DNA from 2 places in the Kitasatospora sp. NPDC094016 genome. Region 2 is predicted to be linked to the other one. Evidence: riboswitches for the same ligand, from Rfam matches in the RefSeq annotation. Region 2 holds a riboswitch; the other holds the start of a gene.

Region 1 (5,228 bases), on a different contig from region 2:
GTGACGGGCCGTCCTCCGGGCGGGTGAGTCGCGGGCGCGGCGGCTTGAGGAGGAAGGTCCGCGAGGGGGACTCGGCGACGGGTGATCGGGAGTAGCATCCGGATCAGGCGAACGTGGTCCGGATCACACTTGAGGGAGCAGGGCCCATGGCGTACACGACCGACGAGACGCTCACCGTCCTCGTCTACAGCGATGACCGCAACACCCGCGAGCAGGTGCTGACGGCACTCGGCCGCCGGCCCGTCGAGGACCTTCCGGAACTGTCCTACCTGGAGTGCGCGACCACCCCCGCGGTGCTGAAGGCACTGGAGAAGGGCGGCGTGGACCTCTGCATCCTGGACGGCGAGGCGGTGCCGGCCGGCGGGCTCGGGCTCGGCCGCCAGCTCAAGGACGAGATCTACGGCTGCCCGCCGGTGCTGGTGCTGATCGGCCGGCCGCAGGACTCCTGGCTGGCCGCCTGGAGCCGGGCCGACGCCGCGATCTCCCGCCCGGTGGACCCGGTGGCGCTGGCCGAGGCGGTCGCCACCCTGCTGCGGGCACGGCTGGCCAAGCGGGCGCCCGTCAGCCGCTGAGCGGTGCCGTCTCAGGACTAGAGAAGACGCCGCCGCGGGAACCCCGCCGGTCGATAGGCTGACTCCATCCGTACGGACGTCCCCCCGACGCGGGGAACCCGACAACAGCTGGAGTCAGCCATGGTGAACGTGAACCCTGCGAACGGTGGTACCGCACCCGCGCAGGTGGTCCGCACCTGGCCGGACGTCCTGGCGGCGCTGTTGAAGGGGGAGGACCTCGACCGCTCGGCCACCGCGTGGGCGATGGACCGGATCATGAGCGGCGAGGCGTCCCCCGTCCAGGTGGCCGGGTTCATGGTGGCGCTGCGGGCCAAGGGCGAGACGGTCGACGAGATCACCGGCCTGGTGGACGCGATGTACGCGCACGCCGAGCCGCTGGACATCCCCGGCCCGGCCGTGGACATCGTCGGCACCGGCGGCGACCGGGCCAAGACCGTCAACATCTCCACCATGTCGGCGATCGTCGCGGCCGCGGCCGGTGCCAAGGTGGTCAAGCACGGCAACCGGGCCTCCTCCTCGGCCAGCGGCTCCTCGGACGTGCTGGAGAAGCTCGGCGTCCGCCTCGACCTGTCGGCCCGGCGGGTCGCCGAGATCGCCGAGGAGGTCGGGCTGACCTTCTGCTTCGCGGCCAAGTTCCACCCGTCGATGCGGCACGCCGCCACCGCCCGGCGCGACCTCGGGGTGCCGACCGCGTTCAACATCCTCGGCCCGCTGACCAACCCGGCCAAGGTCACCTCGCACGCGATCGGCTGCTTCGACACCCGGCTCGCCGGACTGATCGCCGGCGTGCTCGCCCGGCGCGGCTCGACCGGCCTGGTCTTCCGGGGCGACGACGGCCTGGACGAGCTGACCATCACCACCACCTCGCAGGTGTGGATCGTGCGGGACGGGACCGTCACCGAGACCTCCTTCGACCCGCGGGACGTCGGCGTCGAGCTGGTCGGCATCGAGGCGCTGCGCGGGGCGGACCCCTCGTACAACGCCGAGGTCGCGCGCCGGCTGCTGGCCGGCGAGCGCGGGGCCGTGCGGGACGCCGTCCTGATGAACACGGCGGCGGCGCTGGTCGCGCTCGACCTGGGCGAGGCGCCGCTCACCGAACAGCTCGCGGCCGGCATGGCACGGGCGGAGCGGGCCATCGACTCGGGCGCGGCGCAGGAGCTGCTGCAGCGTTGGTCGGAGGCCACCAGCCAGGCGTGAGGCGGTACTTGGGAGCCCGTGCCGGAACGCCGGCGCGGGCTCCTCGGCTGTCCGGATGGTGGATGCCTGTTTGACCACTCGCTGGGCGCGACCTAGAGTCTTGGCCAGGTCATGAGTGACAGCACCAAGCCCCAGCTTGCTGTCCGGCAACCCTCCGTCCGTGGCGGGGTGCCCTGGGTGAGGACCGGGTCGCTCGGCGAATCGTCCGTGCGGCAAGCGCGGACGCCCGACGACTTAGCACTCCCGGGGTCCCATACCCCCAGAAGGAGTGCATCCTCATGTCGATTGCCACCGAAATCTGCGCCCCCCTCGCCGTCCTCGGCCACGACGTCCAGGTCCCGCTCGCCAGCGGCGAGAAGGTCGGGTACGCGGCCCTCGACTACGCGGCCAGCTCCCCGGCGCTCCAGCGGGTCTGGGACGACGTCTCCGCCTACGCCCCCTACTACGGCAGCGTGCACCGCGGCGCCGGGTACCTCTCCCAGCTGTCCACCGACCTGTTCGAGCAGAGCCGCCGCACCGTCGCCGAGTTCCTCGACCTGCGCGAGGGCGACCAGGTGGTCTTCACCCGGGCCACCACCGACTCGCTGAACCTGCTCGCCTCGGCCGTCCCGGCCGGGACCCGGGTGTTCGCCTTCGAGACCGAGCACCACGCCTCGCTGCTGCCCTGGGCGCATGCCGGGCTCGACGTCCACTACCTGCGCGCGCCGCGCTCGCACGCCGAGGCGGTCGCCGCCCTGGACGCCGCGCTCGCCGAGGCGCCCGAGGGCCCCAAGCTGCTCTGCGTCACCGGAGCCTCCAACGTGACCGGCGAGCTGTGGCCGGTCGCCGAGCTGACCGGGACCGCGCACCGGCACGGCGCCCGGGTGGTGCTGGACGCCGCCCAGCTGGCCCCGCACCACCGGGTCTCGGTGCGCGAGCTGGACGTCGACTGGATCGCCTTCTCCGGCCACAAGATCTACGCGCCCTTCGGCGCCGGCGTGCTGGCCGGCCGGGCGGACTGGCTGGACGCGGCCGACCCGTACCTGGCCGGCGGCGGGGCGACCCGGACGGTGGCCCGGGAGAACGACGGCTCGGTGGCCGTCCAGTGGCACTCCGGCCCGGCCCGGCACGAGGCGGGCTCGCCGAACGTCATCGGCGCCTACGCGATCGCCTCGGCCTGCCGGGCGCTGAGCGAGGCGGGCTTCGACGCGCTGGAGGCCCGGGAGCGGCAGCTGATCGCCCGGCTGACCGCCGGGCTGGCGGAGATCCCGCAGGTCAAGGTGCTGAACCTGTTCGGCGCCGAGGCGGCCCGGGTGGGCGTGCTGTCCTTCGTCGTCCAGGGCTGGAACAGCTCGCACTTCTCGGCCGCGCTGTCCGCCGAGTACGGCATCGGGGTCCGCGACGGCCTGTTCTGCGCGCACCCGCTGCTGCGCACCCTGCTCGGGGACGAAGAGGTCTCCCCCTCCGAGTGCGGGGCGCCCGAGCCGTCGCTGCCCGGCGAGCGGAGCCTGAACGCGATCCGGGTGAGCTTCGGGGCCGGGACCCCGGACGAGCACGTCGACCGCTTCCTGACCGCCGTGCGCGAGCTGGTCACGGACGGTGCCGCGTGGAACTACCGCAACGAGGGCGGGCGCTGCGTCGCCACCGTGCAGGTCGACCGGGGGCGTCAGCAGGGCTGAGGGGCCCGGTCGGCGGGGCCGGGGGTCGGGGGGCGGGGGGGCCTACTCGTCCAGGCCGAGGGCGAAGGCGGCCTCGAGGTCGTGCTGGGAGTAGGTGCGGAAGGCGATCTGGGTCTCGGTGTGGGCCACGCCCGGGACCTTGTTCAGCCGGCCCGGGATGACCGCGGCCAGATCGTCGTGCCGGCGCACCCGGACCATCGCCACCAGGTCGTAGCCACCGGTCACCGAGTACACCTCGCTGACGCCCTCGATGGCCGCGATGGCCTCGGCGATCTCCGGGATGCGGTCGACACTGGTCTTGATCAGGACGATGGCGGTGATCACTGTTCGGGCTCCTTTGTGGGGTGCCGCCAGCGTATCGGGCGTCAGCCGGGTCGTCTCGGGGGGTGGCTGACCACCGTGCAGGCGTAGAGGAAGCCCGCCGAGAAGCCGATCACGTGGACCAGATAGGCCACGCCGGGCCCGGCCGAGTGGACCGACCACCACTGCAGGGCGAACCAGAGGCCGAGCACCAGCCAGGCCGGGAAGCGCAGCGGCAGGAACAGCAGCAGCGGGACGAGCGTCGTCACCCGGGCCCGCGGATGGAAGCGCAGGTAGGCGCCGAGGACGGCGGAGATCGCGCCGGAGGCGCCGATCAGGACCCGGGTGGAGCCCGGGGAGTGCGCCTCGGCGAGGGCGAAGCCGTACGTGGCCAGGCTGCCGGCGGCCAGGTAGAAGACGGCGAACCGGGCCCGGCCCAGCCGCTGTTCGACGGTGGGGCCGAAGACGTGGAGGAAGAGCAGGTTGCCCAGCAGGTGCAGCCAGCCGGCGTGTACGAAGAGCCCGGTGAGGACGGACAGCGCCGGGTGCTTGCGCGGGGTGGGCGCGGCCGGGCAGCCCGGGGCCGGGTCGGGGGCCTGGGCCAGCTGCTCGGCGGTCAGCGGGCGGCCGGCCAGCACCTCGGCGGGGATGACGCCCCAGCGCTGCTCGTACCGCTGCTCCGCGCAGAGCCGGGACTGGCCGGTGCCGTACAGCGGGTTGAGCCCGGCGGCCGGGCCCAGCAGGAACACCAGGGTGTTGAGCGCGATCAGGGCGTAGGTGACCGCCGGGGCGGGCACGGACGGGTACTCGCCCCGCGCGTCGGTGTGCCCGGGGGCCGTCACTGCCATGGGGCCAAGCATCCCTCCGTGTCGGGCGTGTGACACGGCCTTGTACGGCAGGTGGACTAGCCCGCTCGTTCTCCTGACCGGTGGCCGTGATGGTTGCCTCAGGCAATAGGCTTGGGGCGGGCAATCCCGCCTCCCGCCGCCGACGCCGGGGCTCCGGGGGGAGCGCCTAGCCCACCCAGGGACCACCCGAGAGGACCCCCGATGACCGTCCCCGCCCTGACCGCCGAGACGCGCTGGCGCTGCACCCTGTGCGGAAACCTCACCCGCTTCGACGTGACCCGCACCGCGCGGGTCACCGAGTTCCTGCACTTCGACCTGGCCGGCGAGTCCAAGGTCGAGGAGACCGAGGTGCTGAGCGAGACGATCGAGTCGGTGCGCTGCCGCTGGTGCAACGCCGTGGACCAGGTCGAGCTGGTGGCCCGTCCGGGCGCCGAGAACGCGGAGGCCTCCGCCGAGCAGGGCTGACGCCCGACGGCGCGGGGGGCGGGTGCACGGCGCGCCTGCCCGCCGCGCTGGGACAATACAGACAGGACGCACGGAGCGTGACGACAGGGCGGCGGCCGCGGGCCGTGACCCCGTAGGACCAGGATCGGAGCCGAGGACGTGGTGGACGCAGCGAGGGAGCCCGCCGAAGCGCAGGGGCTTCAGCCCGC
Region 2 (5,228 bases):
GCGGCACGGTAGCGGGACGGGGCCGCGGGGTAGGGCTCGGGCATGGGCTTTGACGAGAAGTGGGTGCCGGTCACGGCTGACGGGCGGGACGGGCTGCGGGCGATCCTGGCGGCGCCGGGCGAGGCGGTGATCGCGCTGGACTTCGACGGGACGCTGGCGCCGATCGTGGCGGATCCCGATCGGGCGCGGGCGCATCCGGGGGCGGCGGCCGCGCTGCGGGCGCTGGTGCCGGCGGTGCGGGCCGTGGTGGTGGTGACGGGGCGGCCGGCCGCGCTGGCGGCGGAGTACGGCGGCCTGGACGGGCTGCCCGGGGTCGTGGTGCTGGGGCACTACGGTGCCGAGCGCTGGGAGGGCGGCGAGGTGACCGCGCCGTCGGTGCACCCCGGGGTGGCCGGGGCACGGGCGGCGCTGCCCGGCCTGCTGGCGGCGGCGGGGGCGCCCGAGGGGACGTGGCTGGAGGACAAGGGGCGCTCGCTGGCGGTGCACACCCGGCGCACGGCGGCGCCCGAGGAGGCGCTGGAGCTGCTGCGGGCGCCAATCGGCGAGCTGGCGGCCGGGCACGGGCTGGCGGTGGAGCCCGGGCGGCTGGTGCTGGAGCTGCGGCCGCCGGGGGTGGACAAGGGCGCGGCGCTGACCGGCTTCCTGCGTGAGCGCGGGGCGGCTTCGGTGCTGTACGCGGGGGACGACCTGGGGGACGTGGCGGCCTTCGCGGCGGTGGAGAAGCTGCGCGGCGCGGGGGTGGCGGGGCTGCTGGTGTGCAGTGGCGCGGTGGGGGACGCGCCGGTGCGCGAACTCGCCGACCGGGCGGACCTGGTGGTCCAGGGCCCGGCCGGCGTGGTGGAACTGCTCGCGGCGCTCGGCGCGGCCGTCGGCGCGGGCTGAGCCGGGCGCCGGCGCGCGGCGCGGGCCGGTTCAGCCCGCGCCGAGCCGGTTCACAGCGCGTTGAGCTGGTCGAGGAACCACTGCTGCGGAGGCAGCGCGGTGGCCGCCGCCGCGAGGCGCTTGGTGCGGTCGGCGCGCTCCTCCTCGGGCATGGTGAGGCCGGCGTGCAGGGCGTCGGCGGTGGCGATGACGTCGTACGGGTTGACGGTGAGCGCGTCCTCGGCGAGTTCGGCGTGCGCGCCGGCCTCGCGGGAGAGCACCAGGGCGCAGCCGTGGTCGGACACCACCGGAACCTCCTTGGCGACCAGGTTCATGCCGTCCCGGATCGGGTTGACCAGGGCCACGTCGGCGAGGCGGTAGGCGGCCAGGGAACGCGGGAAGTCGTCGTCGACGTGCAGGATCAGCGGCTGCCAGGCGGGGGTGGCGAACTCGGCGTCGATGTCCTCGGCGAGCCGTTGGACCTGCGCGGTGTAGGCGCGGTACTCGGCGAGGTCGGTGCGCGAGGGGTAGGCGAAGGCGATGTGCACCACCCGGTCGTGCCATTCGGGGCGGGTGCGCAGCAGGTGCCGGTAGGCCTGGAGGCCGCGGACGATGTTCTTGCTGAGCTCGGTGCGGTCGACCCGGACGATGGTGCGGCGCCCGCCGACGGCCTCGCGGAGGGCGGCGAGGCGTTCGTCGACGTCCGGGCGGTGGGAGCGCTCGCGCAGGAAGTCGGCGTCGGCGCCGAGCGCGTGCACGCCGAGCCGGGTGGTGCGGCCGGCGTGGGTGACGGTCATGGCGTCCCGGTCGACCTCGGCACCGAGCAGGTCGGCGCAGCAGTCGGCGAAGGCCAGCGCCCAGCGGCGGGTCAGGAAACCGGCCCGGTCGGCGCCCAGGATGCCGGTGAGGACGGCCTCGGCGACGTCGTCGGGCAGCAGCCGGAAGTACTCGGGCGGGGCCCACGGGGTGTGCGAGAAGTGGCCGATCCGCAGGTCGGGGCGGGCGGCGCGGAGCAGGGCCGGGGTCAGCGAGAGGTGGTAGTCCTGGACCAGCACGGCGGCCCCGGGGGCGGCCTCGGCGGCCAGCGCCTCGGCGAAGGCGGCGTTGTAGGCGCGGTAGGCGGCCCACTCGGTGCGGAACCCGGCGTCGAAGGCGGGGGCGGTGGGGGTGGCGTAGAGCAGGTGGTGGACGAACCAGAGGGTGGAGTTGGCGACGCCGTTGTAGGCGCGGGCGAAGGTGTCGGGATCGATGTCCAGCATGCGGACGGCCTGGCCGCCCACGTCGTGCCCGGCGAGGTCGAGGCGGCCGTCCGGGGCCCCTCTGGCGGCCTGCCGGTCGGCCGCGCCGAGGGCGGCGCAGACCCAGACGGCGTCGGGGTTGTCGATGGCGGAGAGGCCGGAGACCAGGCCTCCGCCGCCGCGGCGGAGGGTCAGCGTGCCGTCGTCCGCGGTGCCGAACGACACCGGTCCCCGATTGGAGGCCACCAGGACGGGGGCGGTGCCGGTCGCACTCGAACGTTCGGTCGTGAGATCGCCCATGGTTGGTACGTTGCCGGGGCTCCGGAGCGGCAAACCCTTTCGGTGGGTGTTCAGTGTCGGGTCGCGTACTCGGGCACGGTGTGCATGGGCGGGCGTTCCAGGGCGGTCACCGGGTGGGTGTGGGCGGTGAACTCCCGGCTCTGCGGGTCGCGGGTGAACTGGGTCAGCAGCGGGTGGACCAGGTCGGCCGAGGCCTTCAGCCGGTGGGTGCGGTCGAGGCGTTCGAGGGCGGTGCGGTAGATGGTGGCGGCCATCCGGCCGAGGGCCTGGCCGTCCTGGTGCCGGTGGTGCCGGACGCCGACGTCCACCTGGGCCAGGGCGTCCAGCCCGACCGTCTCCAGCGCGTCGACCAGCAGGCCGAGTTCGACGCCGTAGCCGGTGGGGAAGGGGAGCCGTTCGAGCAGCGCGCGGCGGGCCGCGTACTCGCCGCCGAGCGGCTGGACGAAACCGGCGAGTTCCGGCCAGTGCAGGTTGAGCAGCGGGCGGGCGACCAGTTCGGTGACCCGGCCGCCGCCGGCCGGGACCACCGCCCCCTCGGTCTCCAGCGGCCGGTCGTACATGGCCTTGACCAGCTGGATGTCCGGTTCGGTGAGCAGCGGGCCGAGGATGCCGGAGACGAAGGCCGGGTCGAACTCGCGCAGGTCGGCGTCGACGAAGCAGACGATGTCGCCGCGGGTGACCAGCAGCGAGCGCCAGAGCACCTCGCCCTTGCCGGGGACGGCGGGCAGCCGGGGCAAGATCGCGTCGCGGTACTCCACCCGGGCGCCGGCCCGGGCGGCGACGGCGGCGGTGGCGTCGGCCGAGCCGGAGTCGACCACGACGAGTTCGTCGACCAGCGGGAGGCGCTCCATCAGCTCGCGGCGGATGGTGCGGACGATGTCGCCGACGGTGGCCTCCTCGTCCAGCGCGGGCAGCACCACGCTGACGGTGCGGCCGGTCCGGCGCTTGGCCTCCAGCAGGGCGTGCACCGGCCGGTCGACCGCGCTCCACGAGCGGCGGCGCAGCCAGGACGCCGCCTGCGGGAGCAGCGCGGGGGTCGGTTCGGCGGGCACGGGACTCTCCTCGGCGGGGTCGGTGGGACGCGCCATCTCGCGTGGCGGACGATCCCATTCGGGGTTGACGCCTTCGGATACAGTCTTCGTACAGCGGCCGGACCTTTGCACGCCGGGGTCGCCGTTGAGCACCACCACAATTTCACATGCTCATCCAGAGGGACTGAGGGAACGGCCCGTTGACGTCCCGGCAACCTTCTCGCGCGGCTGTCTGTCGACAGGCCCCGGCGGGACAGGTGCCAATTCCGGCCTGTGGCGCGACCGTGCCACGGGGAAGATGAGGAGAGAGGCCTCCGCCATCATGGCTATCGACACTGTCGCACCCGCATCCGTGGACCTCGGCCCCGCCACCGCGCTGTCCTGTCGGGAGTGCGGCACCCGCTTCCCGCTCGGTCCGAGCTTCGCCTGCCTGGAGTGCTTCGGCCCGCTGGAGATCGCGTACGACTTCGGCAGCGAGGGCGCCGAGGAGCTGCGCCGCCGGATCGAGGCCGGCCCGAGCTCGATCTGGCGCTACGCGCCGCTGCTGCCCGTCCCGGCCGACGTCGCCACCAAGCCCAACCTGAACCCCGGCTGGACCCCGCTGGTCAAGGCGGACAACCTGGGCCGCGAGCTGGGCTTCACCGCGCAGCTGCACATCAAGGACGACTCGGGCAACCCGACCCACTCGTTCAAGGACCGCGTGGTGGCCTGCGCCATCGAGGCCGCGCGGGCCTTCGGCTTCACGACGCTCTCCTGCTCCTCCACCGGCAACCTGGCCGGCGCGGTGGGCGCGGCGGCCGCCCGGGCCGGCTTCAAGTCCTGCGTGTTCATCCCGCACGACCTGGAGCAGGGCAAGGTCGTCATGGCCGGGGTGTACGGCGGCGAGCTGGTCGGCATCGAGGGCAACTACGACGACGTGAACCGCTTCTGCTCGGAGCTGATCGGCGACCCGGCCGGTGAGGGCTGGGGCTTCGTCAACGTCAACCTGCGCCCGTACTACGGCGAGGGCTCCAAGACGCTGGCGTACGAGATCTGCGAGCAGCTCGGCTGGCGGCTGCCGGAGCAGATCGTCATCCCGATCGCCTCCGGCTCCCAGCTGACCAAGATCGACAAGGGGCTGCAGGAGCTGATCAGGCTCGGCCTGGTCGAGGACCGGCCGTACAAGGTCTTCGGCGCCCAGGCGGCGGGCTGCTCCCCGGTGTCGGCGGCGTTCAAGGCCGGCCAGGACGTGATCCGCCCGGTCAAGCCGGACACCATCGCCAAGTCGCTGGCGATCGGCAACCCGGCGGACGGCCCGTACGTGCTGGACATCGCCCGGCGCACCGGCGGCGCGGTCGAGGACGTCACCGACGCCGAGGTGGTGGACGCGATCCGGCTGCTGGCCCGGACCGAGGGCGTCTTCGCCGAGACCGCGGGCGGGGTGACCGTCGGCGTGCTGAAGAAGCTGGTGGAGACCGGCCGGTTGGACCCGGCCAAGGAGACCGTCGCGATCAACACCGGCGACGGCCTGAAGACCCTGGACGCCGTCGCCGGGTCCGGGATGACCGCCGTGATCCGCCCGACCCTGGCGTCCTTCCACGACGCCGGCCTCGCGTCCGCCTGAACACCCCCCACCCCGCCAGGCCCTGTCCGCTAGGAGAACCATGAGCGCCAACGTCCGTATCCCCACCATCCTGCGCACCTACACCGGCGGCGCCGCCGAGGTGGCCGCCGAGGGCGCCACCCTGGGCGAGGTCATCGCCGACCTGGAGAAGAACCACGCGGGGATCTCCGCCCGCATCCTGGACGACGCCGGCAA

What was found. A riboswitch is a leader RNA that binds a small molecule or an ion and turns the genes downstream of it on or off. The one in region 2 is predicted to bind S-adenosylmethionine.
Region 1: another riboswitch for S-adenosylmethionine. It lies ahead of ABT015_RS34645 (aminotransferase class V-fold PLP-dependent enzyme); the one in region 2 lies ahead of thrC (threonine synthase).

Annotation. Positions count from the first base shown of each region.
Region 1 is NZ_JBEOUK010000060.1:31,275-36,502, forward strand. Features, by position in the region: gene ABT015_RS34635 (response regulator) at 147-572, shown strand; gene trpD (anthranilate phosphoribosyltransferase) at 693-1,769, shown strand; SAM riboswitch class IV at 1,877-1,994, shown strand; gene ABT015_RS34645 (aminotransferase class V-fold PLP-dependent enzyme) at 2,048-3,427, shown strand; gene ABT015_RS34650 (Lrp/AsnC ligand binding domain-containing protein) at 3,470-3,751, opposite strand; gene ABT015_RS34655 (rhomboid family intramembrane serine protease) at 3,793-4,575, opposite strand; gene ABT015_RS34660 (hypothetical protein) at 4,777-5,040, shown strand.
Region 2 is NZ_JBEOUK010000005.1:3,586-8,813, forward strand. Features, by position in the region: gene ABT015_RS06610 (DUF3263 domain-containing protein) at 1-12, shown strand, start outside; gene otsB (trehalose-phosphatase) at 43-882, shown strand; gene ABT015_RS06620 (alpha,alpha-trehalose-phosphate synthase (UDP-forming)) at 933-2,399, opposite strand; gene ABT015_RS06625 (glucosyl-3-phosphoglycerate synthase) at 2,450-3,427, opposite strand; SAM riboswitch class I at 3,599-3,735, shown strand; gene thrC (threonine synthase) at 3,753-5,033, shown strand; gene ABT015_RS06635 (MoaD/ThiS family protein) at 5,074-5,228, shown strand, end outside.